3 regions of the Streptomyces sp. NPDC015127 genome follow, and region 1 is predicted to be linked to each of the others. Evidence: predicted binding sites of a transcription regulator. Region 1 holds the regulator's gene; each other region holds the start of a gene.
The links. The regulator HrcA, encoded in region 1, represses chaperone genes, less so after heat shock. The targets are predictions, from matches to a motif close to TTNGCACTCNGNNNNNCNGAGTGCNAA.
Positions count from the first base shown of each region.

Region 2: the regulator HrcA is predicted to act here: its motif matches at 4,215-4,241, upstream of groES (co-chaperone GroES).
Region 3: the regulator HrcA is predicted to act here: its motif matches at 8,685-8,711, upstream of groL (chaperonin GroEL).

Region 1 is NZ_JBIBVE010000004.1:22,343-32,890, reverse strand. Features, by position in the region: gene ACF08N_RS09125 (AMP-dependent synthetase/ligase) at 1-205, shown strand, start outside; gene ACF08N_RS09120 (SpoIIE family protein phosphatase) at 412-2,415, shown strand; gene hemW (radical SAM family heme chaperone HemW) at 2,443-3,675, shown strand; gene ACF08N_RS09110 (DUF3097 domain-containing protein) at 3,975-4,784, opposite strand; gene ACF08N_RS09105 (MBL fold metallo-hydrolase) at 4,811-5,533, opposite strand; gene hrcA (heat-inducible transcriptional repressor HrcA) at 5,696-6,712, shown strand; gene dnaJ (molecular chaperone DnaJ) at 6,713-7,849, shown strand; gene ACF08N_RS09090 (nitronate monooxygenase) at 8,138-9,211, shown strand; gene ACF08N_RS09085 (16S rRNA (uracil(1498)-N(3))-methyltransferase) at 9,208-9,951, shown strand; gene ACF08N_RS09080 (hypothetical protein) at 10,095-10,548, shown strand, end outside.
Region 2 is NZ_JBIBVE010000003.1:114,772-125,319, forward strand. Features, by position in the region: gene ACF08N_RS06850 (YciI family protein) at 20-370, shown strand; gene ACF08N_RS06855 (RNA polymerase sigma factor) at 614-1,882, shown strand; gene ACF08N_RS06860 (methyltransferase domain-containing protein) at 1,943-3,166, opposite strand; gene ACF08N_RS06865 (polysaccharide deacetylase family protein) at 3,215-4,162, shown strand; gene groES (co-chaperone GroES) at 4,389-4,697, shown strand; gene groL (chaperonin GroEL) at 4,815-6,443, shown strand; gene ACF08N_RS06880 (ester cyclase) at 6,561-7,253, opposite strand; gene ACF08N_RS06885 (hydroxyacid dehydrogenase) at 7,318-8,346, opposite strand; gene ACF08N_RS06890 (carbohydrate ABC transporter permease) at 8,380-9,228, opposite strand; gene ACF08N_RS06895 (carbohydrate ABC transporter permease) at 9,225-10,121, opposite strand; gene ACF08N_RS06900 (ABC transporter substrate-binding protein) at 10,130-10,548, opposite strand, start outside.
Region 3 is NZ_JBIBVE010000012.1:109,570-120,117, forward strand. Features, by position in the region: gene ACF08N_RS23965 (ROK family protein) at 1-541, opposite strand, end outside; gene ACF08N_RS23970 (extracellular solute-binding protein) at 777-2,042, shown strand; gene ACF08N_RS23975 (DUF3263 domain-containing protein) at 2,112-2,348, shown strand; gene otsB (trehalose-phosphatase) at 2,359-3,204, shown strand; gene ACF08N_RS23985 (trehalose-6-phosphate synthase) at 3,461-4,843, opposite strand; gene ACF08N_RS23990 (hypothetical protein) at 4,901-5,110, opposite strand; gene ACF08N_RS23995 (glucosyl-3-phosphoglycerate synthase) at 5,149-6,090, opposite strand; SAM riboswitch class I at 6,206-6,350, shown strand; gene thrC (threonine synthase) at 6,368-7,672, shown strand; gene ACF08N_RS24005 (MoaD/ThiS family protein) at 7,669-7,944, shown strand; gene ACF08N_RS24010 (cold-shock protein) at 8,362-8,565, shown strand; gene groL (chaperonin GroEL) at 8,901-10,523, shown strand.

The sequences.
Region 1 (10,548 bases):
CGAGCAGCTCATCGAGGGCTACGTGCGGCGGCTCAACGAGGGCCTGCAGCGCTGGCAGACCATCAAGAAGTTCCGCCTGCTCCCGCGCGACCTCGACATCGAGCACGGCGAGCTGACACCCAGCCTCAAGCTGAAGCGCCCGGTCGTCGAGCGGGAGTACAAGGACCTGATCGAGGACATGTACGCCGGGTCACGGGAGTCCTGACCCGGACGACGCGGGGATACGCCGCACGACCGCGACACAGGCGTGCGGCGTGATCCTCGCAACACCGTCCGCGACCAGCGGATACACGAAACGGCTCAACCCAGTTCGGTGACTCCGTGCTTATGGGCGGGCTCGGTCTGTCACCCTGTCGGTGTCAGAGCGGCGCACACAGCACCGACCAGGAGCCGCACGTGGGGTCCATTCCGTTGCAGCGAGACACCGGCAACCGGCCCGCACCCATGTCCGCCGGGTGGTCAGGCCCGGGTGACACCGGGGTGCGCGTCAGCCTGCCCGGAAGCCTTCTGGCGCCCGGCACCGCGCGGCGCCTCGTCCGCGCGGCCGTCGCCGAATGGACCGGATGCGGGCTGCTCGACGCCTGCTCCTGCGCCGACGGCCCGGCCGGCGGCTGCCCGCCCGGCACTCCCTGCCCCGAGCGGCTCGCGGACGACGCCGCGCTCGTCGCCGGGGAGCTCGTCACCAACGCCGTCGTCCACGCGGGCACGGCCGCCGACCTCGTGTGCCGGTACGAACAGCCCGCCCCCGATACGGACGACGCCGCCGACGAGCCCGCCGCCCTGATCATCGAGGTCTCCGACCACCACCCCGACCGGCCGGTCCACAGCCATCCGCACGGCTTCGACCAGTCCGGCACCCCCGACTACGGGCGCGGCCTCCACCTCGTGGCCGCCCTCGCCGAACGCTGGGGCATCACCTACCGCGCCGCGGTCAAGACCGTATGGGCCCGGCTGCCGCTCGACGGCCGCAGCAGCCGGCCGCGGCCGGGCGATGAACCCGTACCGCTGCTCGGTCCCCGGCCCGCCGACGGCGCGGCCGCCGAGGCTCCCGCGCCCGGGCGGGACGACCACGACTGGCTCGCCCGCGGCGGAGCCGCCTCGTTCCTGGCCGAGGCGTCGGATCTGCTCGCCGGCCAGCTCGACGAGAACATGGTCGCCGCCCTCGCCGGACAGCTGCTCGTGCCCCGTCTCGCCGACTGGTGCGCCGTCTGGCTCGACGACGAGACGGGCTGGCACGGCCGGCGCGAGGCGGGCCGCACGGCGGCAGCGCCGCGTCTCGCCGGTGTCTGGCACCGCGACGAGTCCGCCGTGGAGCAGCTGCGGGCGGCCCTCGGCACGGAGGCGCCCAAGCCGCCCGACCCCGGATTCGGCGGCCCCGTCGTCGTCCCGTGGCCGGGCACGCGCCAGGACGGCGACCCGGTCGCGGACGGGGGCGGTGCCGAGGACACCGGGGCGGCGCTCGCGTACCGGCTGGCCGCGGGCGGGCGCGGGCTCGGCGTGCTCGTCGTCGCCCAGCAGGACACCGCCCGGCTGCCCGACGAAGTGACCGCGCTCGTCGAGGACTTCACCCGCCGGGTCGCCCTCGCCATCAGCGCCGCCCGGGAGTACACCCGGCAGGCCACCATCAGCCGCGTCCTCCAGCGCGGGCTGCTGCCCAGCAAGGTCGGCCAGATCCCCGGCGTCGACACCTGCCTGGTGTACGAGCCGAGCGGGGACGGCGTCGCGGGCGGCGACTTCTACGACGTCTTCCCGGCCGGGTCGAGCGGCCGCTGGTGCTTCGTGCTGGGCGACGTCCAGGGCAGCGGCCCCGAGGCCGCCGTCGTCACCGGGCTCGCCCGCCCCTGGCTGCGGCTCCTCGCCCGCGAGGGCTACCAGGTCGGCCAGGTGCTCGACCGGCTCAACGGCCTGCTCCTCGACGACGCCATGGAGGCCGCCGAGGCCGCCGCCCTGCTCGTCACCGGCGGCCACGGCCCCGGCCTGCCGGACGGGCAGCACTCCCGCTTCCTGTCCCTGCTCTACGGCGAGGTCGTGCCCTCCCCGGACGGCCGCGGCGGCGCCCGGTGCACCCTCGCGAGCGCCGGCCACCCCCTGCCCCTGCTGCTGCGCCCCGACGGCACGGTCACCGTCATCGCCGAGCCGCAGGTGCTCCTCGGCGTGGTCGACGACGTCGCGTACCAGAGCAGCACCTTCGACCTCGCCCCCGGCGAGACGCTGCTGTGCGTCACGGACGGGGTGACCGAGCGGCGCTCCGGGCCGCGGATGTTCGACGACGAGGACGGTCTCGCGGCGGTCCTCGCCGGATGCGCGGGGCTGTCGGCGAAGGGCGTGGCGGAACGGATCAGGGCCGCGGTGCACGCGTTCGCGCAGACGCCGCCCGGGGACGATCTCGCGCTGCTGGTCCTCCAGGCGGGATGACGCCGCGGGTGACGGACAATGGGGGGCATGCCTTCCGTACTGCCCGACGGCGAGCCCGTGCCCGACGACGGCTCGCTGCCCGCGTCCGCCCTCGACGGCGCGGGTGACCGGCCGCTCGCCTTCTACCTCCACGTGCCGTACTGCGCGACGCGCTGCGGCTACTGCGACTTCAACACCTACACGGCGACCGAGCTGCGCGGCTCCGGCGGCGTGCTGGCGTCCCGTGACAACTACGCCGACACGCTGGCCGACGAGATCCGCCTGGCCCGCAAGGTCCTCGGCGACGACCCCCGGCCGGTGCGGACGGTGTTCGTCGGTGGCGGCACACCGACCCTGCTCGCCGCAGGGGACCTCGTGCGGATGCTGGACGCGGTACGGGAGGAGTTCGGGCTCGCCGACGACGCGGAGATCACCACGGAGGCGAACCCGGAGTCGGTCGGCCCCGAGTATCTGGAGGCCCTGCGGGCCGGGGGCTTCAACCGGATCTCCTTCGGCATGCAGAGCGCACGACAACACGTGCTGAAGGTGCTCGACCGCACCCACACGCCGGGCCGCCCGGAGGCATGCGTCGCGGAGGCGCGGGCGGCGGGCTTCGACCACGTCAACCTGGACCTGATCTACGGCACGCCGGGCGAGAGCGACGACGACTGGCGGGCATCGCTGGAGGCGGCGGTCGGCGCCGGACCGGACCATGTGTCGGCGTACGCGCTGATCGTCGAGGAGGGCACGCAGCTGGCCCGGCGCATCCGGCGCGGCGAGGTCCCCATGACCGACGACGACGTGCACGCCGACCGCTACCTGATCGCGGAGGACGTGCTGTCGGGCGCGGGCTACGCGTGGTACGAGGTCTCCAACTGGGCCACCTCCGAGGCCGGCCGCTGCCTGCACAATGAGCTGTACTGGCGCGGCGCGGACTGGTGGGGCGCGGGTCCGGGGGCGCACAGCCACGTGGGCGGCGTGCGCTGGTGGAACGTGAAGCACCCCGGCGCGTACGCGGCGGCGCTGGCGGAGGGCCGCTCGCCGGGGGCGGGCCGTGAGGTGCTGACGTCCGAGGACCGCCGGGTGGAGCGGGTCCTGCTGGAGCTGCGGCTGCGGGAGGGCGTGCCTCTGGCGCTGCTGCGGGAGGCGGGCCTCGCCGCCGCGAGCCGGGCCCTCGACGAGGGGCTCCTGCAGCCCGGCCCGTACGCGGAGGGCCGCGCGGCGCTGACGCTGCGGGGGCGGCTGCTGGCGGACGCGGTGGTGCGGGACCTGGTGGACTGAGGGGGCCGCTGCGCGGGGCCGTTTCCCCACCCCGCCCCCTTCCCGTAACCGGGGGCTCCGCCCCCGGACCCTCCCCCTACGGCCTGGCGGCCGTGGGAGGTACCCCCACCTACGCCCTGCGGCCGTGGGAGGTACCCCCACCTACGCCCTGCGGGCGTGGGGGGACCCCCAGCGCCTGAAAGGTCGGCGGGGCTGGATTTTCCAGCCTGTCCGGCGTTTGAGGACACCGCGCGGAGCGCGGTACGGGGTCCGGGGCTTGCCCCGGTTCGGGGAGGGGCGGGGTGGGGAGAACCTCCGGCTCAGGCCCCCGGCTCCGTCACGAAGTCGATCAGTTCCTCCACCCGACCCAGCAGCGCCGGTTCCAGGTCCTTGTAGGAGCGGACCCGCGACAGGATGTGCTGCCAGGCTGCTCCCGTGTTGTCCGGCCAGCCCAGGGCCCGGCACACGCCCGTCTTCCAGTCCTGGCCGTGCGGGATCCTCGGCCACGCCGCGATGCCCAGCGACGACGGCTTCACCGCCTCCCACACGTCGATGTACGGATGGCCCACGACCAGCACGTGCGGGTCCGTCACCGAGGCCGCGATGCGGGACTCCTTGGAACCGGCTACCAGGTGGTCGACCAGAACGCCCAGCCGCGCGTCCGGGCCGGGGGCGAACTCGGCGACGATCGACGGGAGATCGTCGATTCCCTCCAGGTACTCCACGACCACGCCCTCGATGCGCAGGTCGTCCCCCCACACCCGTTCCACCAGCTCTGCGTCGTGGCGGCCCTCCACGTAGATGCGGCCGGCGCGGGCGACCCGGGCGCGTGCGCCGGGGACCGCGAGCGAGCCCGAGGCGGTGCGGGCGGGCCGGGCCGGGGGCGGTGCGGACGGGCGGACCAGCGTGACCACCTTGCCCTCCAGCAGGAAGCCGCGAGGCTCCAGCGGGAAGACCCGGTGCTTGCCGAAGCGGTCCTCCAGCGTCACGGTCCCCGCCTCGCAGCGGATCACCGCACCGCAGAAGCCGGTCGCCACCTCCTCCACCACCAGGTCGGGCTCCGCGGGGACCTCCGGGACCGGTGCCGGCCGCTTCCAGGGCGGGGTCAGGTCAGGGCTGTAACTGCGCATGTCGGATGACGATACGACCGGCCGGTCTACGACACGCCGAAGCGCGCCGCGAGCTCGTCACGCTGCGTCCGCACGAACGCGGCGTCCACCGCCGCGCCGTGGCCCGGCACGTACAGCGCGTCCTCGCCGCCGAGCGAGAGCAGGCGGTCCAGCGCCGCCGGCCAGCGCGAACCGATCGCGTCCGGGCCCGCCTGCGGTTCGCCCGACTCCTCCACCAGGTCGCCGCAGAAGACGACCTCCGGCTCGCCGGGCACGAACAGCGCCAGGTCGTGGCCCGAGTGGCCGGGGCCGACGTTGGCCAGCAGGACCCGGCGGCCGCCCAGGTCGAGCGTGCACTCCCCGCTCACCAGGTGGTGCGGCACCACCAGCAGATCGGCTGCCTCCGCGGCCGAGGCAGCGGGCACCCCGTGCCGTACGGCGTCGGCGCGGATCGCGTCCCGTTCCCTCTTCAGCAGGGCGTCCACGCCGACCGCCCCGTAGATCTCCGCACCCGCGAACGCCGCCGTGCCCAGGACATGATCGAAGTGCGGGTGACTCAGTGCGATGTACGTCACGCGGCGCCCGCCCGCCAGCGCCTGCGCCTGGGACCGGATCTCGGCGCCCTCGCGGATCGTCGCGCCCGTGTCGTACAGCAGGACGTGGTCCTCGCCCAGCACCAGGCCGACGGTCGCGTCCCAGGCCGGCATCCTGCGCCGGCCGACTCCGTCCGCCAGCCGTTCCCACCCGAAGTCTTCCCAAGCGACGTCCATACGGCGACGCTATCCGCAACGACCAGCACAGGTCTCGCGGTAGCGTGGTCGGCCGCCCTTGCTAGGGGCGTACCCCGCCGCCGTACACTGGCCGGGGGAAGCTGGCACTCGGCCGTATCGAGTGCCAGGACACACCAGGACCGGCAGCTGGAGGTGCGCGCGATGCTCAGCGAACGCAGACTCGAAGTCCTGCGCGCCATCGTCCAGGACTACGTCGGCACCGAGGAGCCCGTCGGCTCCAAGGCGCTGACCGAGCGCCACAAGCTCGGCGTCTCCCCGGCCACCGTCCGCAACGACATGGCCGTGCTGGAGGAGGAGGGCTACATCGCCCAGCCCCACACCAGCGCCGGCCGTATCCCCACGGACAAGGGGTACCGGCTGTTCGTCGACAAGCTGGCAGGCGTCAAGCCGCTGTCGTCGCCCGAGCGCCGCGCCATCCAGAACTTCCTGGACGGAGCCGTCGACCTCGACGACGTCGTGGGCCGCACCGTCCGACTGCTCGCACAGCTGACCCGGCAGGTCGCCGTCGTCCAGTACCCCTCGCTGACCCGCTCGACGGTCCGGCACGTGGAGCTGCTGTCGCTCGCGCCCGCCCGGCTGATGCTCGTGCTGATCACGGACACCGGCCGTGTCGAGCAGCGGATGGTCGACTGCCCCGCGCCGTTCGGCGAGACCTCGCTGGCCGACCTGCGGGCCCGGCTCAACAGCCGCGTCGTCGGCCGCCGCTTCGCGGACGTGCCGCAGCTGGTGCAGGACCTGCCGGACTCGTTCGAGGCGGAGGACCGCGGCACGGTCTCCACGGTGCTCGCGACCCTTCTGGAGACACTGGTCGAGGAGACCGAGGAGCGGCTGATGATCGGCGGGACCGCCAATCTCACCCGCTTCGGACACGACTTCCCCTTGACGATCAGGCCGGTGCTGGAGGCGCTGGAGGAGCACGTCGTGCTGCTCAAGCTGCTCGGCGAGGCCAAGGAATCGGGCGTGACCGTGCGGATCGGGCATGAGAATGCCCACGAGGGACTCAACTCCACGTCCGTCGTCTCGGTCGGCTACGGTTCGGGCGGCGAGGCAGTCGCCAAACTCGGCGTGGTCGGACCGACCCGCATGGACTACCCCGGAACGATGGGAGCGGTACGCGCAGTGGCACGTTACGTCGGACAGATCCTGGCGGAGTCGTAAGTGGCCACGGACTACTACGCCGTACTCGGCGTGCGCCGCGACGCATCGCAGGACGAGATCAAGAAGGCCTTCCGCCGCCTCGCGCGCGAACTCCACCCGGATGTGAATCCGGACCCGAAGACGCAGGAGCGCTTCAAGGAGATCAACGCGGCGTACGAGGTGCTCTCGGACCCGCAGAAGAAGCAGGTCTACGACCTCGGCGGCGACCCGCTGTCCCAGGCCGGCGCCGGTGCCGCGGGCGGCTTCGGTGCGGGCGGCTTCGGCAACTTCTCCGACATCATGGACGCCTTCTTCGGCACGGCGTCGCAGCGCGGGCCCCGTTCGCGGACGCGGCGCGGCCAGGATGCGATGATCCGCCTGGAGGTCGAGCTCAGCGAGGCGGCCTTCGGCACGACGAAGGACATCCAGGTCGACACGGCCGTGGTGTGCACGACGTGCTCCGGCGAGGGCGCGGCGCCCGGCACCTCCGCGCAGACCTGTGACATGTGCCGTGGCCGCGGCGAGGTCTCGCAGGTGACGCGGTCCTTCCTGGGCCAGGTCATGACGTCCCGCCCGTGCCCGCAGTGCCAGGGCTTCGGCACCGTCGTGCCGACCCCGTGCCCGGAGTGCGCCGGCGACGGCCGCATCCGTTCGCGCCGCACGCTGACCGTGAAGATCCCCGCCGGTGTCGACAACGGCACGCGTATCCAGCTCGCGGGCGAGGGCGAGGTCGGCCCCGGCGGCGGCCCCGCCGGCGACCTGTACGTCGAGATCCACGAGATCGCCCACCCGGTCTTCCAGCGGCGCGGCGACGACCTGCACTGCACGGTGACAATCCCCATGACGGCGGCGGCGCTGGGCACGAAGTGCCCGCTGGAGACGCTCGACGGCATGGAGGAGGTCGACATCCGGCCCGGTACCCAGTCCGGCCAGTCGATCCCGCTGCACGGGCGCGGCATCACGCACCTGCGAGGCGGCGGCCGGGGCGACCTGATCGTCCACGTCGAGGTGACGACGCCGACGAAGCTCGACCCGGAGCAGGAGCGGCTGCTGCGGGACCTGGCGAAGCTGCGCGGCGAGGAGCGGCCGACGGGTCAGTTCCAGCCGGGGCAGCAGGGGCTGTTCTCGCGCCTGAAGGACGCGTTCAACGGGCGGTAGCCCGTGAGGGCTAGCGGCGGGGGTCCGCTGCGCGGGGCGTGTTCCCCCACCCCGCCCCTTCCCATAACCGGGGGCTCCGCCCCCGAACCCCGTACCGCCTCAAACGCTGGCGGGGCTGCATTGCAGCCCGTCCGGCGTTTGAGGACACCGTGCGAAGCGCGGTACGGGGTCCGGGGCTTGCCCCGGTTTCGGGAAGGGGCGGGTAGGGGAAACGCCCGCCGCAGGCGCAGCGCAACCCCCCGGAACGGGGGATTCGGCCCCGCCGCGGGGACGTGGCACGATGCCTACATGTCCTCCGCGCTGACCGATCTTTGCCGTCATCCGATCGTGCAGGCCCCCATGGCCGGCGGTGCGTCCTGCCCGGAGCTCGCCGCCGCCGTGTCGGACGCGGGCGGGCTCGGATTCCTCGCCGCCGGGTACAAGACGGCGGACGGCATGTACCACGAGATCAAACAGATCCGCGGCCTCACGGCGCGGCCCTTCGGCGTCAACCTGTTCATGCCGCAGCCCGCCACCGCCGACCCGGCGGCCGTCGAGGTCTACCGCCATCAGCTCGCCGGTGAGGCGACCTGGTACGAGACCCCGCTGGGCGACCCCGACGCGGGGCGGGACGACGGCTACGAGGCGAAGCTCGCGATCCTGATCGAGGACCCCGTCCCGGTCGTCTCCTTCACCTTCGGCTGCCCCTCGCGCGACGCGCTCGCCTCACTGTCCGCGGCCGGCACGATCACGGTCGTCACCGTCACCACGCCGGAGGAGGCGCAGGCCGCGCAGCGGGCGGGCGCCGACGCCGTGTGCGTCCAGGGCATCGAGGCGGGCGGGCACCAGGGCACGCACCGCGACGACCCGTCCGCCGACGGCTCCGGGATCGGGCTGCTCTCGTTGATCCCGCTCGTCCGCGAGGCCGTGCGGCTTCCGGTCGTCGCGGCCGGCGGCCTGATGAGGGGCGCGCAGATCGCCGCGGTGCTGGCGGCGGGGGCGAGCGCCGCGCAGCTCGGCACGGCCTTCCTGGTCTGTCCCGAGTCCGGGGCCCACCCGCTGCACAAGCAGGCCATGACCAACCCCCTGTTCGTCCGCACCGCGTTGACCCGCGCCTTCTCAGGGCGGTCGGCGCGCGGGCTGGTGAACCGTTTCATGCACGAGCACGGCCCGTACGCCCCCGCCGCCTACCCCGAGATCCACCACCTGACGAGCGGCCTGCGCAAGGCGGCGGCGAAGGCCGGGGACCCGCAGGGCATGGCGCTGTGGGCCGGGCAGGGTCACCGGCTGGCGCGTGAACTGCCCGCCGGGCGGCTGGTGGAGGTCCTCGCCGCCGAACTGGACTCCGCGCGGGCCGCGTTGGCGCTGGGCGGTGCCCGATGACCGCGCCCGTGTTCGTCGTCGAGTCGCTCGCAGGCATCGCGCCGGGCGCTGTCGTCACCCTGGACGGCCCCGAGGGGCGGCACGCCGTGTCCGTACGGCGGTTGCAGCCGGGTGAGGAGATCACCCTGACGGACGGTCAGGGATGCGGTGCGGCAGGCGCCGTGCTGGCCACCGAGGGCAAGGACCGGCTGACGATCGAGGTGCGCGAGTGCCCGTCCGAACCGGAACCGGTGCCGAGGATCACCGTCGTCCAGGCGCTGCCCAAGGGCGACCGCGGCGAACTCGCCGTGGAGACGATGACGGAGACCGGCGTCGACGCGGTCGTGCCGTGGGCGGCCGCCCGCTGCATCACGCAGTGGAAGGGCGAGCGCGGCGCCAAGTCGCTGGCCAAATGGCGTTCCACGGCGAGGGAGGCGGGCAAGCAGTCCCGCAGGCTGCGTTTCCCGGAGGTCGCGGAGGCGGCGACGACCAAGCAGGTGGCGGCGCTTCTGGCGGCCGCGGACTTCGCGGCCGTGCTCCACGAGGAGGGCGCGGAGCCGCTGGCCACCGCCGAACTCCCTGCGCAGGGCTCGATCGTGCTGGTCGTCGGACCGGAGGGGGGCGTGTCCCCGCAGGAGCTGGAGGCGTTCGCCGAGGCGGGCGCGAAGCCGTACCGCCTGGGCCGCAGCGTTCTGCGCACGTCGACGGCCGGAACGGCGGCGACGGCCCTGCTGTTGGGCCGCACGGGCCGCTGGTCCTGACAGGGCCGGCCGTACGGGCCACTGGTCCCGTGAGCGGGCCGGACGAGGGCCGGCGGCTTCCGGCTCGTGGACCGGCCGTACGGGCGCCACACTGGCCACAACCGTCCTTTTCCCGCGGCGTCACCGGTGGCACCCTGCCACGCATGAAGGTGCTCAGAACCGTGGCCGCCACCGGTGCCTGCGGGATCGCCGTCGCGGGTCTCGCCGCCTGCGAGCCGACGGCCGGCGGGCTCGACTCCGCCGCCGTGGCCGTCACCACCGACCGGACCGCGACCGCCACACTGGAACGGCTGACCTTCGACGTGGCGTGGCTCAGCTGCACCGCCACCGTGAACAGGGGCGCCAGTCCGTCCGGCGCCACCGCGGCACCGGGCAGCGCGGCCGTCGACTGCCAGGGGGAGACCGAATCCGGCCAGAACATCACCATCAAGGGCAAGGTGACCGACGAGCGCGCCGGACGCTGCGTACGCGGTGATCTGACCGCCCGGATCGACAGGAAGGTCGTCTTCCAGGCGACCATGCTCGGCGACTGCTCCGCCGTGCCCCGCACGACCGCGCCCCGCACGACCGCGCCCACCGCGACCGTGCCGCCCCGGC
Region 2 (10,548 bases), on a different contig from region 1:
CACGACCCGAGGAGTCACCGTGCCGCGCTTCCTGTCGATGATCCGTATCAACGAGAACGAGATCCCCAAGGACGACTTCCCCGAGGACCTGAACGAGCGCATGGGCAAGCTGCTCGAAGAGATCACCAAGGCCGGGGTCATGCTGGACACCGCCGGTCTGCTCCCGACCTCCGAGGGCACCCGCGTGACCTGGTCCGGCGGGAAGCTGTCGTACACCGACGGGCCCTTCACCGAGACCAAGGAGGTCATCGGCGGCTACGCCCTCATGCAGTGCAAGGACAAGGCCGAGGCCCTGGAATGGGCCAAGCGCTTCCTCGAGATCCACCCCGAGCGGTGGACCATCACCTGCGAGGTCCGTCAGGTCGACTAGGGGTGTCCGGTGGATCAGGGCCGGATAGGACGTGGCGTCTGGTGCGGTGCATCGCAAGGCGCCGGAGTGCCCTGATAGCGGAGCTATTCGGGCACTTCGGCAACGCGGCGAGGTGCCGTTGCCTGGGGGTACCCCCAGGCGAAGCCCTGGGGGAGCGTCGTGGCCCCGGCCAAGATCCGCCGGGCACCCCCTGGGGCTGACCCGGCCGCGCTTGCGCCGGTTCCGGCACGGCTGCTCTGATGGGTGGCCGTGACGGCAGGAAGCGCAGCGCACACGGTCGAAGCGGTCTTCAGGATCGAGTCGGCGCGCATCATCGCCGGCGTGGCCCGCATCGTGCGGGACGTCGGCATAGCCGAGGAGATCGCGCAGGACGCTCTGGTCGCCGCGCTGGAGCAGTGGCCGGAGTCGGGCGTCCCGGACAGGCCGGGCGCCTGGCTCATGGCCACCGCCAGGCACCGCGCCGTCGATCTCGTACGCCGCAAGGAGACGTACGCCCGCAAGCTGGCCGAGGTGGGGCGGACGCTTCAGGACGCGCCGCCGCCGCCCGAACCGGCCGAGGCCGACGACATCGACGACGACCTGCTGCGGCTGATCTTCACCGCCTGCCATCCGGTGCTGTCCACCGAGGCCAGGGTCGCCCTGACGCTCAGGCTCCTCGGCGGCCTGACGACCGGGGAGATCGCCCGCGCGTTCCTCGTCCCCGAGCCGACGGTCGCGCAGCGCATCGTGCGCGCCAAGCGGACGCTGGCGAAGGAGGGTGTGGCCTTCGAGGTGCCGTACGGCGCCGAGCGCGCCGCTCGGCTCGGCTCGGTGCTCGACGTCGTCTACCTGATCTTCAACGAGGGATACGCGGCGACCGCCGGGGACGACCTCGTGCGCCCGGCGCTCTGCGAGGACGCGCTGCGGCTGGCCCGGGTCCTCGCCGGCCTCGTGCCGGACGAACCGGAGGTGCACGGCCTGGCGGCCCTGCTGGAGTTCCAGGCGTCGCGCATCCCGACCCGTACGGGCCCGTCGGGCGAGCCCGTCCTGCTGGCCGACCAGAACCGCACCAAGTGGAACCGGCTGCTGATCCGGCGCGGCATGGAGTCGCTCGGCCGCGCGGGCGGCGGCCCCTACGGCCCGTACGCCCTCCAGGCCGCGATCGCCGCCTGCCATGCGCGCGCGGTCCGCTACGAGGACACCGACTGGGCGACGATCGCCGCCCTGTACGGGCAGTTGGTCCGTCTCACGCCCTCCCCGGTCGTGGAACTGAACCGGGCGGTCGCGGTCTCGATGACCGAGGGCCCGGCGGCCGGACTCGCGCTCGTGGACGAGGTGGCCGGTGAACCGGCCCTGAAGGACTACCACTTGCTCCCCGGCGTCCGCGGCGACCTGCTGGCCCGGCTGGGCCGCGGCGAGGAGGCGCGGGCGGAGTTCGAACGGGCGGCGTCCCTGGCCCGCAACGCGCGGGAGCGGGAACTGATGCTGGCCCGTGCCGCCGAGGCGTCCGGGGCCGCCGGGCGGCCCGGATAGCCTCACGCCCGGCATGCGCCTCGCGTGCACGGTGCCGACCGGCCGGCCGAGCGGCTGGGGCTACTGCGCCGGGTGCCCCACCAGCATCGCCGGCGCACCCGCCACCCGTGTCAGGAACACCGTCGCCGAGGCCGGCCCCTGGGGCTTCACCTTGCGGCGCAGTTCCTCCGGTTCGACCGCCGAGCCGCGCTTCTTGACCGTCAGGACGCCGACCTCGCGCTCCCGGAGCAGCGCCTTCAGCTTCTTCACGTTGAAGGGCAGGGCATCGGTGATCTCGTACGCCGTGGCGTACGGGGTCGGGCGCAGCTCGTCCGAGGTGATGTAGGCGATCGTCTCGTCGATCAGGCCGCCCGAGACGTCCTCGGCGACCTCGGCGACCAGGTGCGCGCGGATCGCCGCGCCGTCGGGCTCGTACAGGTAGCGGCCGACCGCGCGGACGGCGGGGTCCGGCAGGCCGCGGCCGGTCAGGGTGTGCGGGCCCGGCAGCAGGGTCGCGCGGACCGCGGCCGGGGCCGTGCCGAACCAGAGCACCGCCTCCTTGACGTCGCCGCCGTCCGAGATCCACTCGGCCTCGGCGTCCTCGGGGACGGCCTCGTGCGGGATGCCCGGCGCGATCTTGAGCGCGGCGTGGGGACGCGCGCGGGCCGCGGCGACGGCCCAGGACAGGGGCGGGGAGTACGCCTCCGGATCGAAGATCCGGCCCCGCCCGCCCCGGCGTGCCGGGTCCACGAACACCGCGTCGTAGGACGAGGTGTCGATGTCCGTGACGTCCGCGCAGCGGACCTCGACGAGGTGCGCGAGCCCCAGCGCCTCGGCGTTGGCCCGCGCGGCCTCGGCCGTCAGCGGGTCCCGGTCCACGGCCAGGACGGAGATGCCCGCCCGCGCGAGCGCGAGCGCGTCCCCGCCGATGCCGCTGCACAGGTCGGCGACGCTGCGCACGCCGAGCGCCGCGAAGCGCGCGGCCCGGTGGGCGGCGACCGTGCGGCGGGTGGACTGCTCGACGCCGTTGGGGGTGAAGAACATCCGCCCGGCGTCCTGCGCGCCGAACTTCGCGGCCGCGCGCTGCCGCAGCCGCGCCTGCCCGAGTGCCGCCGAGACGAGCTCCGCCGGGTGCTCGCGGCGCAGCCGGGTGGCCACGGCCAGTTCGTCGGCGGGGTCGTAGGAGGCGAGCGACGCCAGCAGCGCTGCCCCCTCCTCGGTGCGCAGGGCGCGGAAGGCGGCGAGCGGATCGGAGTCGTTCACCGGGCCATTGTGGGCCAGCCGGGGGATGGTCCGCTCGCGCAGGCGGTGTCGGCCGGGCGAGGGGGCGCCGCGCTGACAGGATGCGACGCCATGCAGCTAGTACGACAAAAGGGAAAAGTGCGAGCGTATCGGATCGGGGTGGGCCTGGCCGCGCTCGTCGTGGCAGCCGTCGGCTCCGGCTGTGCCGCCGGGGACGGGCAGGGCGCCCGCCCGGCGAAGTCCGCTTCCGGGCAGCCGGCCCAGCAGGGCCCCGAGGCCCGGAAGAAGGCGGCGGGCCCGGCCGGTGCCCTGTCCGGGTACGTCGAGAAGGTCAAGCGGGCCCAGGCCGCGCGCGCCGCGGCCGCGAAGAAGTGGGGGCTGAAGCAGACCCCGCTCGCCGCGCCCCCACCGCCCGCCGACAAGCCGAGGATCACCACCCGCAAGGGCTTCGAGGTCGAGGGCGGCGACGGTCTGCCGCCGGTCTTCACCGCGGTCCCGACCAAGGAGAAGATCGTCTTCCTGACGATCGACGACGGCGCGGAGAAGGACCCGGAACTGCTGCGGATGATGTCCGAACTGCAGATCCCGTACAGCGCCTTCCTCAGCGACTACGTGATCGATGACGACTACGCGTACTTCGAGAAGATGCGGGACCGCGGCGTCGCCCTGCACAACCACACCCTCAACCACCGCTACCTGCCCGGCCTGTCGTACTCCGCCCAGAAGCGGGAGATCTGCGGTCAGCAGGACAAGCTCCAGAAGCGGTACGGCACGCGCCCCCGGCTGTTCCGCCCGCCGTACGGCAACTACAACAAGGACACGCTGCGCGTCGCGAAGTCCTGCGGGATCGAGGCCGTGCCGCTGTGGGCGTCCGAGGCGTTCCCCGACCACATGGAATGGCGTGAGTGGGACCGGGACCTGCACCCCGGCGACATCATCCTCACCCACTTCAGGGGCCGCGGGGAATGGAAGGGCACGATGGCGGACATGATCCGCCGGGTGATGCGGACGGTGACCGCGAAGGGGTACGCCGTGGCGAAGCTGGAGGACTACGTGTGAGCCGCGCGCACCCGCTCCCCGCCCGGGCGCGGGGCCGCCACGCGGCGCCGTGTTGGCACTCCGCTTGACCGAGTGCTAATCCCGGTCATAGTCTCGCTCCTGGCACTCCCCATTGGAGAGTGCCAACACAGCGACGGGCAGGTCCGGCACCCGCGACGACGGATCCACCTGGTCGCCACCTCAGATCAGTTAACCCCGTGAGATCTCCGAAGGGGGAGGTCGGATCGTGACGACCACCAGCTCCAAGGTTGCCATCAAGCCGCTCGAGGACCGCATTGTGGTCCAGCCGCTCGACGCCGAGCAGACCACGGCTTCTGGCCTGGTTATCCCGGACACCGCCAAGGAGAAGCCCCAGGAGGGCGTCGTCCTGGCCGTGGGCCCGGGCCGCTTCGAGAACGGCGAGCGTCTTCCGCTCGACGTGAACGTCGGCGATGTCGTGCTGTACAGCAAGTACGGCGGCACCGAAGTGAAGTACAGCGGCGAGGAGTACCTCGTCCTCTCGGCCCGCGACGTGCTCGCGATCGTCGAGAAGTAATTCCTGCTTCACCCGGCAGAATTGCCTTGAGCTGCGCCCCTGGCCACCCCGCTGACGCCGGGCGGCGAGGGGCGCGGTTCTTTTGAACACGATTTCCGAGAGGGCTGAATCGCTCCCATGGCGAAGATCCTGAAGTTCGACGAGGACGCCCGTCGCGCCCTCGAGCGCGGCGTCAACAAGCTTGCCGACACGGTCAAGGTGACGATCGGCCCCCGCGGCCGCAACGTCGTCATCGACAAGAAGTTTGGCGCGCCCACCATCACCAACGACGGTGTCACCATCGCCCGCGAGGTCGAGGTCGAGGACCCGTACGAGAACCTGGGTGCCCAGCTGGTGAAGGAGGTGGCGACCAAGACCAACGACATCGCGGGTGACGGTACGACCACCGCCACCGTGCTGGCCCAGGCCCTGGTCCGCGAGGGTCTGCGCAACGTCGCCGCGGGTGCCTCCCCGGCCGCCCTGAAGAAGGGCATCGACGCCGCGGTCAAGGCCGTGTCCGACGAGCTCCTCGCGACCGCCCGCCCGATCGAGGACAAGACCGACATCGCCGCCGTGGCCGCGCTCTCCGCGCAGGACCAGCAGGTCGGCGAGCTCATCGCCGAGGCGATGGACAAGGTCGGCAAGGACGGTGTCATCACCGTCGAGGAGTCCAACACCTTCGGCCTGGAGCTCGACTTCACCGAGGGCATGGCCTTCGACAAGGGCTACCTGTCCCCGTACATGGTGACCGACCAGGAGCGTATGGAGGCCGTCCTCGACGACCCGTACATCCTGATCCACCAGGGCAAGATCTCCTCCATCCAGGACCTGCTCCCGCTGCTGGAGAAGGTCATCCAGGCGGGTGGCTCCAAGCCGCTGCTGATCATCGCCGAGGACGTCGAGGGCGAGGCCCTGTCGACGCTCGTCGTCAACAAGATCCGCGGCACCTTCAACGCGGTGGCCGTCAAGGCCCCCGGCTTCGGCGACCGCCGCAAGGCGATGCTCGGCGACATGGCCACCCTCACCGGTGCCACCGTCATCGCCGAGGAGGTCGGCCTCAAGCTCGACCAGGCCGGTCTGGACGTGCTGGGCACGGCCCGCCGCGTCACCATCACCAAGGACGACACCACGATCGTCGACGGTGGCGGCAACTCCGAGGACGTGCAGGGCCGGATCAACCAGATCAAGGCCGAGATCGAGACCACGGACTCCGACTGGGACCGCGAGAAGCTCCAGGAGCGCCTCGCGAAGCTGGCCGGCGGCGTGTGCGTGATCAAGGTCGGCGCCGCCACCGAGGTGGAGCTGAAGGAGAAGAAGCACCGTCTGGAGGACGCCATCTCCGCGACCCGCGCCGCGGTCGAGGAGGGCATCGTCTCCGGTGGTGGCTCCGCGCTCGTCCACGCCGTGAAGGTGCTCGAGGGCAACCTGGGCAAGCAGGGCGACGAGGCCACCGGTGTCGCCGTCGTCCGCCGCGCCGCCGTCGAGCCGCTCCGCTGGATCGCGGAGAACGCCGGCCTCGAGGGCTACGTCATCACCTCGAAGGTCGCGGAGCTCGAGGCCGGGCAGGGCTTCAACGCCGCCACCGGCGAGTACGGCGACCTGGTGAAGGCCGGCGTCATCGACCCGGTCAAGGTCACGCGCTCCGCCCTGGAGAACGCCGCCTCCATCGCCTCCCTGCTGCTCACGACCGAGACCCTGGTCGTCGAGAAGCCGGCCGAGGAGGAGGCCGAGGCGGGCCACGGCCACGGTCACGGCCACAGCCACTGACGTACGCGCCTCACGGCCGTACGAGCCTCAGGGCGTCCGAGACGCCTGAGCAGAAGGCCCCCGTCCCCCGCTGTCAGCGGGGGACGGGGGCCTTCTCCGTCTCTCGGGGCCGTTCGGTCACATCGCGCCGAGCTGCCGCATCAGCTTCATCAGGTCGAAGTGCCACCAGCCTTCCTTGATCTTCCCGCCCTCGAAGCGGAAGACCGTCGTGCCGGTGATCGTGCACTGTTCGCCCGTGGCCGGGATCCCCTGGAACTCGCCCTTGTGCCGTCCGTTGAAGGTCCACAGCAGCACGACGTCGTCGCCTTCGGTGATCTGCCGGTCGAGCTCGAAGGTGATGTCGAAGGCGTTGCGCCACATCGTGAGGTCGCGCCGGATGATGTCGGAGCCGACCTCCGTGTCCTCCTCGTTGGCAATGTCGTGGTCGATGTAGTCCTCGGCGAACACCTCCTCGATGGCGTCCAGGTTCCCGCCGGCGGCGATCTCGTGGAAGAAGCGCCGGGCCGTCGCCGCGTTCAGCTGCTCCTCGCGTACCACGTCGAGGTCGGTGAACGTGGGCATGCCGTCGCACAGGGCGACCATTTCCTGGAAGATCCGGTCGGTTTCCGGGAGCTTGGAGTTCTGCATCGCCTCTTCGTACGAGGGGAACTCGACGATCTCGACGTAGTGCGAACCCTCCGCGCGGTCCTTGCCCATCATGAGGTGGGAGGTGGTCCGCTTGCCCTTGGTCTTCTCGACCCACTGGTCCATGAGCGCGTTCACGCCGTCGAACCGGTCGGTCTTGTAGTCGATGATCTGTACGAATTTCATCGCGCCTCCCAGCCTGTCGACGAGCCTGCCTCCATTTTAGTGACGCAGGTCACATCGCGGCGCTTCAGGCCGAGCGCTCCAGCGTCCCCGGATGGACCGGGTCGGCGAACGGCAGCCCCTTCGTGAACCGCTCCACCTCGTCCAGCGCCTGGTCGGCCATCCGGTACAGCTCGCCCCCGAGCGACCCGGCGATGTGCGGCGTCAGCAGCACGTTCGGCAGCTCGTACAACGGCGAGTCGGCGGGCGGCAGTTCGGGGTCGGTGACGTCCAGCACGGCATCCAGGCGGCCGGAGACGAGCTCGGGAAGCAGAGCCTCCTCGTCGACCAGCGAGCCGCGCGAGGTGTTGATCAGGGTGGTGCCGTCCCGCATCCGCGCCAGCTGGGGCGCGCCGATCATGTGGCGCGTGGCCGCCACCTGCGGAGCGTGCACGGTGACGATGTCGGCGCGGGCGCACAGCTCGTCCAGGCCGGTGCGCTCGACACCGAGCGCCGCCGCCCCGGCGTCGTCCACATACGGGTCGTACAGCAGGACCCGCAGGTCGAAGGGGCGCATCAGCTCGATCACCCGGCGTCCGATGCGGGACGCGCCGACCACTCCGACCGTACGGCGGTAGTTGCCGGCGTCTTCGAGCTCGGCGCGCCAGTCGTGCGCGGCGCGCACCTGGGCGTACCGGTGGGCCGAGCGCAGCACCCGCTTGCCCGCGAAGAGGACCGCGGCGAGCGTGAACTCCGCGACGGGCAGGGCGTTCGCGGCCGCCGCCGAGGTGACGGCGATGCCGCGGTCCCAGCACGCCTCGGTGACGTGGTGCTTGACCGAGCCCGCGGCGTGGACGACGGCGCGCAGCCGTGGCGCGGCCGCCAGTACCTCGGCGGTCAGCGCGGGCGCGCCCCAGCAGGTCAGCAGGATCTCGGCCTCGGCGAGCGCGGCGGCGACGCGCGGTGAGGGGGAGGCCAGGTCGTGGGCGACGAGGTGCGGGTCGGTGCGGGTGAGCGCGGTCAGGCGTTCGCGGTGACGGTCGGCGAGCAGCCGGTCGGCGATACCGGGACTCATGGCCAGCAGCAGCGCGGGGCGATTGTCAGTGGCGTGGTGCATGGTGGAACTCGGGCTCCTCACAGGTCGCTTGGGTCACTTGACGCTGCCGGCGGTCAGGCCGGCCTTCCAGTGCCGCTGAAGTGAGACGAAGGCGACGATCAGGGGTATGACGGCGAGCAGGGAGCCGGTGACGACGAGCGGGTAGAACTCCGGCTCGGCATGGGAGTTGCTGTTCCACGCGTACAGGCCGAGGCTCAGCGGGAAGAGCTTCTGGTCCGAGAGCATCACCAGGGGGAGGAAGAAATTGTTCCAGATCGCGGTGAACTGGAAGAGGAACACGGTCACGAAGCCCGGCATCAGCATGCGCAGGCCGATGGACCAGAAGGTGCGCAGCTCGCCGGCCCCGTCGATACGGGCGGCTTCCAGGGCCTCGTCGGGGACGTAGCCGGCGCTGAAGACCCGGGAGAGATACACGCCGAAGGGGTGCACCAGTACGGGGACGAGCACGGCCCAGTAGGTGTTGACGATGCCCACCTCGCTGGCGAGCAGATACATCGGCAGGGCGAGCGCGGTGGTCGGGACGAGCACCCCGAGCAGGACCACACCGAACAGCTTCTCCTTGCCCCGGAAGTGGTACTTGTCGAAGGCATAGCCCGCGGCGACGCTGATCAGCGAGCTGAGCACGGCTCCGCCGCCCGCGTACAGCAGGCTGTTGACGTACCAGCGGAAGTAGAGGCCGTCGCCGTACGAGGCCAGGGCGGAGAGGTTCGCGCCGAGGTTGAACCCCTCGAAGGAGAAGGCGTTGCCGGCGAGGAGGTCGCCGGTGTCCTTGGTGGCCGCGGTGACCAGCCACACGAGCGGGAAGAGCATGTAGAGCGTGGCGAGGAGGAGCACGCCGTTGACGGCGCTCTTCGACATCCAGCGGGAGGCGGGCGAGCTCATGCCTTCTTCCCCTTCCGGCCGGTGAGGCGGGTGACCCCGAAGGAGAGCAGCGCGGCCGTGAGCGCGAGGAGTACGGAGGCGGCGGCGGCGAGTCCGTAGTCGTTGCGGTCGAAGGCCGCGGTGTAGGCGTACATGTTCGGTGTCCAGGTGGAGGTGACGGAGGAGCCGGTGCCCTTGTTGAGGATCAGCGGCTCGGTGAACAGCTGCAGCGAGCCGATGACGGTGAAGAGCGCGACCATCACGACCGAGGCGCGGATCAGCGGCACCTTGATGTTCAGCGCGGTGCGCCAGGCGCCGGCTCCGTCCACGGTGGCCGCTTCGAGCACGGAGCGGTCGATGGCCTGGAGGGCGGCGTAGAAGATCACCACGTTGTAGCCGAGCCATTCCCACAGGGCGATGTTGACCACGGAGGGGAGGGCGCCCTCGGGGGCGAAGAAGTCGAAGCCGATGCCGCCGGCCTCCATCGCCTCGACGACCGGGCTGAGCTGGGGTGTGTAGAGGTAGACCCAGATCAGGGCGGCGATGATGCCGGGCACGGCGTGCGGCAGGAAGAGGGCGAGCTGGAAGAAACGGCGGGCGCGGGCGAGCGTGGAGTCGATGAGCAGGGCGAGGACGAGGGCTCCGCCGATCATCAGCGGGATGTAGAACACGCAGTACCCGAGGAGTACGGCGAAGCCCTCGCGGAAGGCCGGATCACCCAGCGCCGCCGCGTAGTTGTCGAGGCCGCCGAAGACGGTCTCGGTGCCGCCGAAGCCCAGTCCGGACTGCTTCTCGGTGAACAGGCTCAGCCAGACCGCGTAACCGATCGGCAGCACCATCACCAGGACGAACAGGACGAAGAAGGGGGTCAGCAGTACGCCGGCAGCGGCGTTGGTACGGGTGCGGGCCTTCATGGTCTTCCTCAGCCCTCGACCTTCAGGCCGCGCTTGGTGAGCTCGGAGACGGTCGCGTCGTGTCCGGCCTTCACGGCGTCGGCGATCGTCGCGCCGCCGTTCGCGACCTTGCCGAACGCGTCCTTCATGGCCGTGTTGGTGGTGCCGGAGGTCGGGCCCCATGCCCACGTCGGGCGGATGGAGGCACCGGCGTCCTCGAAGACCTGGTAGATGTCCTGACCGCCGTAGTACGCCGTGTCGAACGCGGACCTGGCGGCCGGACGCAGTGCGGCGGCGGCGGGGAACGCGCTGGAGGTGCCGGTCTCGATGCGGGCCTTGATGCCGTCCTCGGTGGTCGTCATCCACGTCGCGAACTCGACCGCGGCCTCGGCCTTCTTGCTGTCCTTGGTCACGGCGAAGGTGGAGCCGCCCAGCATGCCGCTGGCCG
Region 3 (10,548 bases), on a different contig from region 1:
GGCGGCCGCAGCCGCACTCGGGGCCCTCGGGTCGTACGACGACGTGGCCGATCTCGCCGGCGCAGCCGTGTGCGCCGGCCTCGATGGTGCCGTCGATGCCGATGGCGCCCGCGATGCCCGTGCCGAGGGGGACGAACAGGAACCGGTCGGCGCCGCGGCCCGCCCCGATCCGGCCCTCGGCGAGGCCGCCGGTGCGGACGTCGTGGCCGAGGGCGACGGGCACGCCGCCGAGCCGCTCGGTGAGCAGGGCGCGGAGGGGGACGTCGCGCCAGCCGAGGTTGGCGGCGTAGACGGCGATGCCGCCTTCGGCGTCGACGATGCCGGGCACGGCGAGTCCGGCGGCCTCGGCCGGGCGGCCGAGGTGCGCCTGCCCGTGGGCGCGGAGGTCCGCAGCGAAGTCGAGGATGGACGCGACGACGGCGTCGGCCCCCCGGTCCCGGCCGGTGGCGCGCCGTGCCTCGTACAGCAGTGACCCGTCCGCCCCGACCAGGGCGGCCTTCATGCCGGTGCCGCCCACATCGAGGGCGATGACGTGTCTCACGGAGACAGTGTGGCGCGTGGACCCCAACAGGTCTAGTCCAGTAGGAGGGATTGTTGTCACGCCATACAAAACAGCCCTCCCGCCGGAGGTGCGGGCGGGGGCGTTGCGAAAGCGAGACCGACAGTGGTGTAGACCTTATGAACGAACGTGGAAGAATCGATGCTCGTCTCGCAGGACGTCACGGGGGACCGAACGGGGCATATCGACAATTGACAGCAGAGGGTGGGGGAGTGCCGTGCAGCGGCCCTTCAAAGGTCTGACCGCGGCAGTCGCCGCACTCGGCATGACGGTCGCGCTGAGCGGCTGCGGCACAGGTTCCGACGAGGTCACCCTCAAGCTGGTGGCCGCCGACTACGACGTCGCCGGCGGTGAGAGCAGCAAGAACTACTGGGCCGAGCTCACGGCCGCGTTCGAGGCCGAGAACCCCGGCATCAAGGTCGACGTCCGGATCGAGTCCTGGAACGACGTCGACCGCACGGTCGCCGAGATGGTCGAGGCCGGCGAGGCCCCCGACATCGCGCAGATCGGCGCCTACGCCGACTACGCGGCCGCCGACAAGCTCTACTCCGCGGACCAGCTGCTCTCCATACCCGTGCAGTCCAACTTCCTCGGCCCGCTGACCGAGGCGGGCGAGCAGAAGCGCACCCAGTACGGGCTGCCCTTCGTCGCCTCGACCCGCCTGCTCTTCTACAACAAGAAGCTGTTCGCCGAGGCCGGCATCGACGACGAGCCGAAGACCTGGGCCGACCTCGCGGAGGACGCCAGGAAGCTGAAGGCCGGCACCGACGCCGCATACCCCTTCGCCCTGCCGCTCGGCCCCGAGGAGGCCCAGGCCGAGACGATGATGTGGCTGCTCAGCGGCGGTGACGGCTACACGGACTCGGTCGACAAGTACACGATCGACTCGCAGCGCAACATCGACACCTTCGCGTGGCTGAAGGACAACCTTGTCGAGGAGGGCCTGACCGGACCGGTCGCGCCCGGCAAGCTCAACCGCAAGGACGCCTTCGCGGCCTTCACGCGCGGCGAGGTCGGCATGCTCAACGGGCACCCCTCCCTCATGCAGGCCGCCGAGAAGCAGGGCATCGAGGTCGGCAAGGTCGCGCTGCCGGGCCGGGACGGCGAGGCCCAGGCGTCGATGGGCGTGGCCGACTGGATCATGGGCTTCAAGGAGAACGGGCACCGCAAGGAGATCGGGAAGTTCCTCGACTTCGTCTTCACCGACAAGAACGTCCTGGACTTCGCCGACCAGAACGACCTGCTCCCCGTGACCGTCTCCGCCTCCGAGGCGATGGAACAGGACCCGGCGCACGCGAAGCTGAAGGCGTTCCTCCAGGAGCTCCCGGGCTCGGTGCTCCCGCCGGTCGGCAAGACGTCGTGGGCGGCGGTCAGCGAGAGCATCAAGAAGAACATCGGCAGGGCCGTCGAGCCGGGCGGCAGCCCGGCCGCCACGCTCGGCCGCATCGCCCGTGAGGCCGCCGCGGCGGAAGCGGCGGAGTAGCCGGCCCGGCCGGGGCGAGTGGGGACCGGATGTCCCCGCGCACCGCCGTGCGGCGATAGGTTGGATCGTATGACCGACGAGCCCACGCTGTCCGAGCGTGAGCGCGCCGTCCTAGGGGTGGAGCGACGGTCCTGGGCCGGGCCCGGGGCCAAGGAGCGGGCGATCAGGGAGCAGCTGGGGATGTCCCCGGTGCGCTACTACCAGCTCCTCAACGCCCTCCTCGACGACCCGCGCGCCCTCGCCCACGACCCCGTCACCGTCAACCGGCTTCGCCGTGTGAGGGACGCCAGGAGAAGTCGCCGATAAGGTCGGATGCATGGGCAGCTCCCCGTACGCACACACCCTGCCGACGCCGTCCACCCCCGCAGGCCGCGACGGTCTCGCGGCTCTGCTCGACCGGCCCGCAGGAGCCGTCGTGGCCCTCGACTTCGACGGCACGCTCGCCGAGATCGTGCCCGACCCCGAACAGGCCCGCGCCCACCCCCGCGCCGTTCCCGCACTCGCCGCGCTCGCCCCGAGGATCGCGTCCGTCGCGGTGATCACCGGCCGGCCCGCCGGGGTCGCCGTGCGCTACGGCGGCTTCGCGGGCGTCGAGGGCCTCGACCACCTGGTGGTCCTCGGGCACTACGGCGCCGAGCGCTGGGACGCCGTCACCGGGACCGTGAACGCGCCCGCGCCGCACCCCGGTGTCGCCGCCGCCCGCGCCGAGCTGCCCGGTTTCCTCCATGGCCAGGGCGCCTGGCGGGGCACGTGGATCGAGGAGAAGGGCCGGGCCGTCGCCGTGCACACGCGCCGCGCGGAGGACCCACAGGGCGCCTTCGACGCCCTGCGCGAACCGCTCGCCGCGCTCGCCTCCCGCCACGGTCTGATCCTGGAGCCGGGCCGCATGGTCCTGGAACTGCGCCCGCCGGGCATGGACAAGGGCGTGGCGCTGGCTGAGTACGTCCGCGAGGTGGGCGCCACGGCCGTGCTCTACGCCGGGGACGACCTGGGCGACCTGCCCGCGTACGGCGCGGTCGACAAGCTGCGCTCGGACGGGGTGCCGGGGCTGCTGGTGTGCAGCGGGAACGAGGTGCCGGAGCTGGCGGAACGCGCGGACCTGGTGGTGCCGGGGCCGGGCGCGGTGGCCGACTTGCTGGCGGCGCTGGCGGAGCGGGTGTAGCGGGGGCGGGCCCTGCGGGCGGCGTTTCCCCACCCCGCCCCTTCCCGAACCGGGGGCTCCGCCCCCGGGCCCCCGCGCCTCAATCGCCGGCGGGGCTGGAAGTTGCCCTGCGGGCAACTCCAGCCCGTCTGGGGGCACCTCCCACGGCCGCCAGGCCGTAGGGGGAGTTTGAGGACACCGCGCGAAGCGCGGTAACGGTCCGGGCGGAGCCCGGTTTCGGGAAGGGGCGGGGTGGGGAAACGGCCCCGCGCAGCGGCTACCCCCGCAGCGCCTCAAGCTGGTCCAGGAACCAGCGGCGCGGTGGCAGGGACGTGGACGCCGCCGCGAGCCGCTTCGTGCGCTCCGCGCGCTCGTCGTCCGGCATCGACAGGGCGCGGTGCAGCGCCTCCGCCGTGCCGCTCACGTCGTACGGGTTGACGACGATCGCGTCCTCGCCCAGGTCCCAGTACGCCCCCGCCTCCCGCGACAGCACCAGCGCGCAGCCCGTGTCGGAGACGACCGGGACCTCCTTGGCGACGAGGTTCATGCCGTCCCGGATGGGGTTGACGAGGGCGACGTCGGCCAGGCGGTAGGCCGCAAGGGAGCGGGCGAAGTCGTCCTTGACGTGGATGACGACCGGGGTCCAGCCGGGGGTCCCGTATCGCTCGTTGATCTCGGTGGCGAGCCGGAAGACCTCTGCCGTGTAGTCCCGGTACACGGCGAGGTCCTGCCGTGACGGGTACGCGAGCGCGATGTGCACGACCCGCTCGCGCCACTCGGGGCGGGTCTCCAGCAGCTCCTCGTAGGCCAGCAGACCGCGCACGATGTTCTTGGACAGCTCGGTCCGGTCGACGCGCACGATCGTCCTGCGGTCCGCCCCGACGGCCTCGCGGAGTTCGGCGAGGCGCTCCTCGACGTCCGGCCGCCGCGCCCGCTCGCGCAGGAAGTCCCCGTCGGCGCCGAGCCCGTGGACCCCGATCTCGGTCGTGCCGGTGCCGCCGACGGCCCGCTCGCAGCAGGCGGCGAACGCGTCCGCCCACCGCCGCGTCAGGAACCCAAGGCGGTCCGCGCCCAGCATCCCCCGCAGCAGCTCCTCGGCGATGTCGTCCGGCAGCAGCCCGAAGTAGTCGGCCGGCGCCCACGGCGTGTGCGAGAAGTGCCCGATCCGCAGGTCAGGCCGCAGCTCCCGCAGCATCCCCGGCACCAGCGCGAGGTGGTAGTCCTGCACGAGCACCGCGGCGCCCTCGGCCGCGTCGGCGGCCAGCGCCTCGGCGAAGGCGCGGTTGTAGGACCGGTAGGCGTCCCACTGCCGCCGGAACTCCCGGCCGAAGACCGGCTCCAGCGGGGTCTGGTAGAGCATGTGGTGCACGAACCACAGCACCGAGTTCGCGATGCCGTTGTACGCGTCGGCGTGGACGGCCGCGTCGATGTCGAGCATCCGGACGCCCGGCTCGCTCACGCCGCGCCGCACGGCCTCGCGGTCGCCCTCGCCGAGGGCGGCGCACACCCACAGCGTCTGCGCGTCGGAGCCGATCGCGGAGAGGCCGGAGACGAGGCCGCCCCCGCCGCGGCGGGCGTCGAGCCCGCCGCTCCCGTCCAGCGAGTAGGAGACCGGGCCGCGGTTGGAGGCGACGAGGATCTGAGCAGCGTCGGTGACCATGTGGCGAACCTAGCCCGTCCCGCATTCCCTCAAACGTGCGTACGGCCGCGCCGCGGGTCAGTGGTCACGGTTCCGGCCACGGACCGCCGCGACGGCGATCACGCCCGCCGCGGTGAGACTGAGCGCGACCCCGCCGAGCAGCCACAGCTGCTCGGCCGTGGAACCGGTGCGGGCCAGCTCACCGGTGTGCCGGGGTACCTCGGCGGCCAGGGCCGGCGCCGTGCCCTGGATCCCGTGCATGACGTCCATCAGATCCATGAGGTCCATAAATAGGAAAGGTAGACAAAATGGGCGCCGGTTCCGGCTTATGCCGCGCGACGCGCCGCGTACTCACCGATCTCGCGCATCGGCGGCCGCTCCTCGGTGTCCACCGGGTGGGTCCTGGGGACGAATCCGTGCTGCCCGCGCTCGAACTGGGTGAGCGCCGGCCGCACCAAATGGCCGCGCGCAAGCCGCAGTTGCGCGGTGCGGTAGATCGTCGCGGCCATCCGGCCCAGCGCCTGCCCGTCCTGATGGCGGTGCCTGCGCGTGCCCACGTCGACCTGTGCCAGGGCGTCGAGGCCCACCAGGTTGAGGGCGTCCACCAGCAGGGCCAACTCCACTCCGTAACCGACCGGGAACGGCAGTTGCTCCAGCAGGGAGCGCCGGGCCGCGTACTCGCCGCCCAGCGGCTGGACGAAACCGGCCAGTTGCGGCCAGTGCAGATTCAGCAGGGGCCGCGCCACCAGTTCGGTCACCCGGCCGCCCTGACCGGCGGCGCCACCGAGCGGACGGTCGTACATCGCCTTGACGAAATGCACCTCGGGATCGGTCAGCAGCGGCCCCACGATGCCGGAGACGAAGTCCGGGGAGAACGCGCGCAGATCGGCGTCCACGAAGCACACGATGTCACCACTGGTCACCATCAGTGACCGCCACAGCACCTCGCCCTTGCCCGGCACCGCCGGTATGCGCGGCAGGACGGCGTCCCGGTGGACCACCCGCGCGCCCGCCGCGGCGGCCACCTCGGCCGTGCGGTCGCTCGACGCCGAGTCGATCACCACCAGCTCGTCGACCAGCGGAACGGGCCCGGACATCAGCGTGCCGCGTATCGCGGAGACGATCTCCCCGACCGTCTCCTGCTCGTTCAGGGCCGGGAGCACGACGCTGACCGTGGTGTTCTTCTTGGCGGCCAGCAGCCGGCCGAGTGGGCGGTCGGCCACCGACCAGGACCGCCGGGAGAGCCAGCGCTCCACCTCATCCAGCACGTGATCTCCATCTCGCGGATCGGACGACCATCTCAAGCGTCCGGGGGTTCGGTTACAGTCTTGAACAACGCGCAGGACCCTCGCATGTCGGGGGGCCGCGCCGACAACCGAATACCGCTCATCCAGAGGGGCAGAGGGATACGGCCCGTTGAAGCCCCGGCAACCCTCCAGCCGATCTCTGCGCTCATCGCGCGAGGCTCACGGCTAGGGAAGGTGCCAATTCCGTCTCGCGGCGAGATGCGCCGCGGGGAAGATGAGGAGAAAGGGCCTCGCCTCCATGGCTGTGCAGACTGTTGCCACCACCAACGACTCCGCCGGTTCCGCCGGATCCGTCGACCTGGGCCCCGCCTCCGGGCTCTCCTGCCGCGAGTGCGGCGAGCGGTTCGACCTCGGCCCGATCTTCGCGTGCGAGGCGTGTTTCGGGCCGCTCGAAGTCGCGTACGACGTGCCGAGCGGCGACCCCGAAGCCCTGCGCAAGCGGATCGAGTCCGGGCCCGAGAACATCTGGCGCTACGCCCCGCTGCTGCCCGTCCCGGCCGACGTCGCGGACAAGCCCAACCTGAACCCGGGCTGGACCAAGCTCGTCAAGGCCGACAACCTCGCGCGTGAGCTGGGCTTCGAGGCCGGCAAGCTGTTCGTCAAGGACGACTCGGGCAACCCCACGCACTCCTTCAAGGACCGTGTCGTCGCCCAGGCCCTGGAGGCCGCCCGCGCCTTCGGCTTCACGACCCTGTCCTGCTCCTCCACCGGCAACCTCGCGGGCGCGGTCGGCGCCGCGGCGGCCCGCGCGGGCTTCCGCTCCTGCGTGTTCATCCCGCACGACCTGGAGCAGGGCAAGATCGTCATGGCCGCGGTCTACGGCGGTGAACTGGTCGGCATCGAGGGCAACTACGACGACGTCAACCGCTTCTGCTCCGAGCTCATCGGCGACCCGGCCGGCGAGGGCTGGGGCTTCGTGAACGTCAACCTGCGGCCGTACTACGCCGAGGGCTCCAAGACGCTCGCGTACGAGATCTGCGAGCAGCTCGGCTGGCAGCTGCCCGACCAGATCGTCATCCCGATCGCCTCCGGCTCCCAGCTCACCAAGATCGACAAGGGTCTGCAGGAGCTGATCAAGCTCGGCCTGGTCGAGGACAAGCCGTACAAGATCTTCGGCGCCCAGGCCGAGGGCTGCTCCCCGGTGTCCGTCGCCTTCAAGGCGGGCCACGACGTGGTCAGGCCGCAGAAGCCCGACACCATCGCCAAGTCCCTGGCGATCGGCAACCCGGCGGACGGCCCGTACGTCCTGGACATCTGCCGCCGCACCGGCGGCGCGGTCGAGGACGTCACGGACGAGCAGATCGTGGACGCGATCAAGCTGCTGGCCCGTACGGAGGGCATCTTCACGGAGACCGCCGGCGGCACGACCCTCGGTGTGGCGAAGAAGCTGATCGAGGCCGGTGCCATCGACCCGACCCTCACCACGGTCGTCGTCAACACGGGTGACGGCCTCAAGACCCTCGACGCGGTGGCGCCCACGACGGGTATGACCGCAGTCATCCGACCCAACCTGGACTCTTTCCGAGAGGCTGGCCTCGCATGAGCGTCAACGTCCGTATCCCCACCATCCTCCGCACGTACACGGGCGGCCGGGCCGAGGTTGCCGCCGAGGGCGCGACCCTGGCCGAGGTCATCGCCGACCTGGAGAAGAACCACACCGGCATCGCGGCCCGCGTCCTGGACGACCAGGGCAAGCTGCGCCGCTTCGTCAACGTGTACGTGAACGACGACGACGTCCGCTTCGAGCAGGGCCTCGAGACGGCGACGCCGGACGGTGCGGGCGTCTCGATCATCCCCGCCGTCGCCGGCGGCTGATCTCCACCGCGTTACCCCGCGTTACCGATATTGCCCCCTCCGCCGGAGAAGCGGAGGGGGCAATTCTGCATGGTTGAGCGCGGTAGAGTCTGGGAAGCCCCCTCCGCCGGCCGCTCGGCAATGCGTTACCGCCCCGCCTGAGGGCACAAGAATGCGGTCAAAGTAAGCGATCGAATTGCGTCGAAAGTGGCGCTTTGCCGGGCCCGACTTGCCCCGGAATTCAATGAATTCGCATGGATCGGCCGATCGGTCCTGCCCAGATTTCTCGTCCGATTGACCTGTTGCAGAGGGCAGTTGGGCAGATACATTCAGCCGCGGTCGACGCGTTCCGGCGCACACCCCTCCTGCTGGGGTGAGGTCTGACCCGGGTCCGCGAAGTGCGGTCCTGTGCAAGGGCCAGTAATAGGGGAGTTAGGCATGGCTCAGGGCACCGTCAAGTGGTTCAACGCGGAGAAGGGGTACGGCTTCATCGCGGTCGACGGTGGTGCGGATGTTTTCGTCCACTACAGCGCGATCCAGATGGACGGATACCGCACCCTTGAAGAGGGTCAGCGAGTCGAGTTCGAGATCTCGCAGGGCCAGAAGGGTCCGCAGGCGGACATGGTCAAGCTCGCCGTCTGATCCAACTGATCGAAGGCGCGATCGGCCACCGACGCACTCACGCACGAGGGGTCCGCATCCCACAGACCGGGATGCGGGCCCCTCGTGCGTGTCCGCGCCACCGCGATCCACCGGATCCGCTTGCACTCTCCTATGGCGAGTGCTAATCATTGGCGTTAGCACTCTCCGAGTGAGAGTGACAGAACTTGGATCGGGTCGGTGAGGTCCGCAGGCCGGGTGGGGCAAGGAACCACGCGGCACGCAGACCGTCCGTCGCGGGCGCAGGCGCGATCCGAAGGCAATCCTCCCCCGCAGCTTTGCGCGGGGGGACCCCCATGTCCGGGAGGACACTTCACATGGCCAAGATCATCGCGTTCGACGAGGAGGCACGGCGCGGTCTCGAGCGCGGGATGAACCAGCTCGCCGACGCCGTCAAGGTCACCCTTGGTCCCAAGGGTCGCAACGTCGTCCTCGAGAAGAAGTGGGGCGCCCCCACGATCACCAACGATGGTGTGTCCATCGCCAAGGAGATCGAGCTCGAGGACCCGTACGAGAAGATCGGCGCCGAGCTGGTCAAGGAAGTCGCCAAGAAGACGGACGACGTCGCCGGTGACGGTACGACCACCGCGACCGTTCTCGCCCAGGCGCTCGTCCGCGAGGGCCTGCGCAACGTGGCCGCCGGCGCCAACCCGATGGCCCTCAAGCGTGGCATCGAGAGGGCCGTCGAGGCCGTCTCCGGCGCGCTGCTCGAGCAGGCGAAGGATGTCGAGACCAAGGAGCAGATCGCTTCCACGGCCTCCATCTCCGCCGCCGACACCCAGATCGGTGAGCTCATCGCCGAGGCCATGGACAAGGTCGGCAAGGAAGGCGTCATCACCGTCGAGGAGTCCCAGACCTTCGGTCTGGAGCTGGAGCTCACCGAGGGTATGCGCTTCGACAAGGGCTACATCTCGGCGTACTTCGCCACCGACATGGAGCGTATGGAGGCGTCCCTGGACGACCCGTACATCCTGATCGTCAACTCCAAGGTCGGCAACGTGAAGGACCTCCTTCCGCTGCTGGAGAAGGTCATGCAGTCCGGCAAGCCGCTGCTGATCATCGCCGAGGACGTCGAGGGCGAGGCCCTGTCCACGCTCGTCGTGAACAAGATCCGCGGCACCTTCAAGTCCGTCGCCGTCAAGGCCCCGGGCTTCGGCGACCGCCGCAAGGCCATGCTGAACGACATCGCCATCCTCACGGGCGGCACGGTCATCTCCGAGGAGGTCGGCCTCAAGCTCGAGAACGCCGGCCTGGACCTGCTGGGCCGCGCCCGCAAGGTCGTCATCACCAAGGACGAGACCACGATCGTCGACGGTGCCGGTGAGAGCGACCAGGTCGCCGGCCGGGTCAACCAGATCCGCGCCGAGATCGAGAACAGCGACTCGGACTACGACCGCGAGAAGCTCCAGGAGCGCCTCGCGAAGCTGGCCGGCGGCGTGGCCGTCATCAAGGCCGGTGCCGCGACCGAGGTCGAGCTCAAGGAGCGCAAGCACCGCATCGAGGACGCCGTTCGCAACGCGAAGGCGGCCGTCGAGGAGGGCATCGTCGCCGGTGGTGGCGTGGCGCTGCTCCAGGCCTCCTCGGTCTTCGAGAAGCTCGAGCTCCAGGGCGACGAGGCGACCGGCGCCAACGCCGTGAAGCTCGCGCTGGAGGCCCCGCTGAAGCAGATCGCCGTCAACGGTGGTCTCGAGGGTGGCGTCATCGTCGAGAAGGTGCGCAACCTGCCCGTCGGCCACGGCCTGAACGCCGCGACCGGCGAGTACGTCGACATGATCGCCGAGGGCATCATCGACCCCGCGAAGGTCACCCGTTCCGCTCTGCAGAACGCGGCCTCCATCGCGGCGCTGTTCCTCACCACCGAGGCCGTCATCGCCGACAAGCCGGAGAAGGCCGCCGCGCCTGCCGGTGGCGGCATGCCGGGCGGTGACATGGACTTCTGATCCGTTCCCGGATCGGATCCGTCCG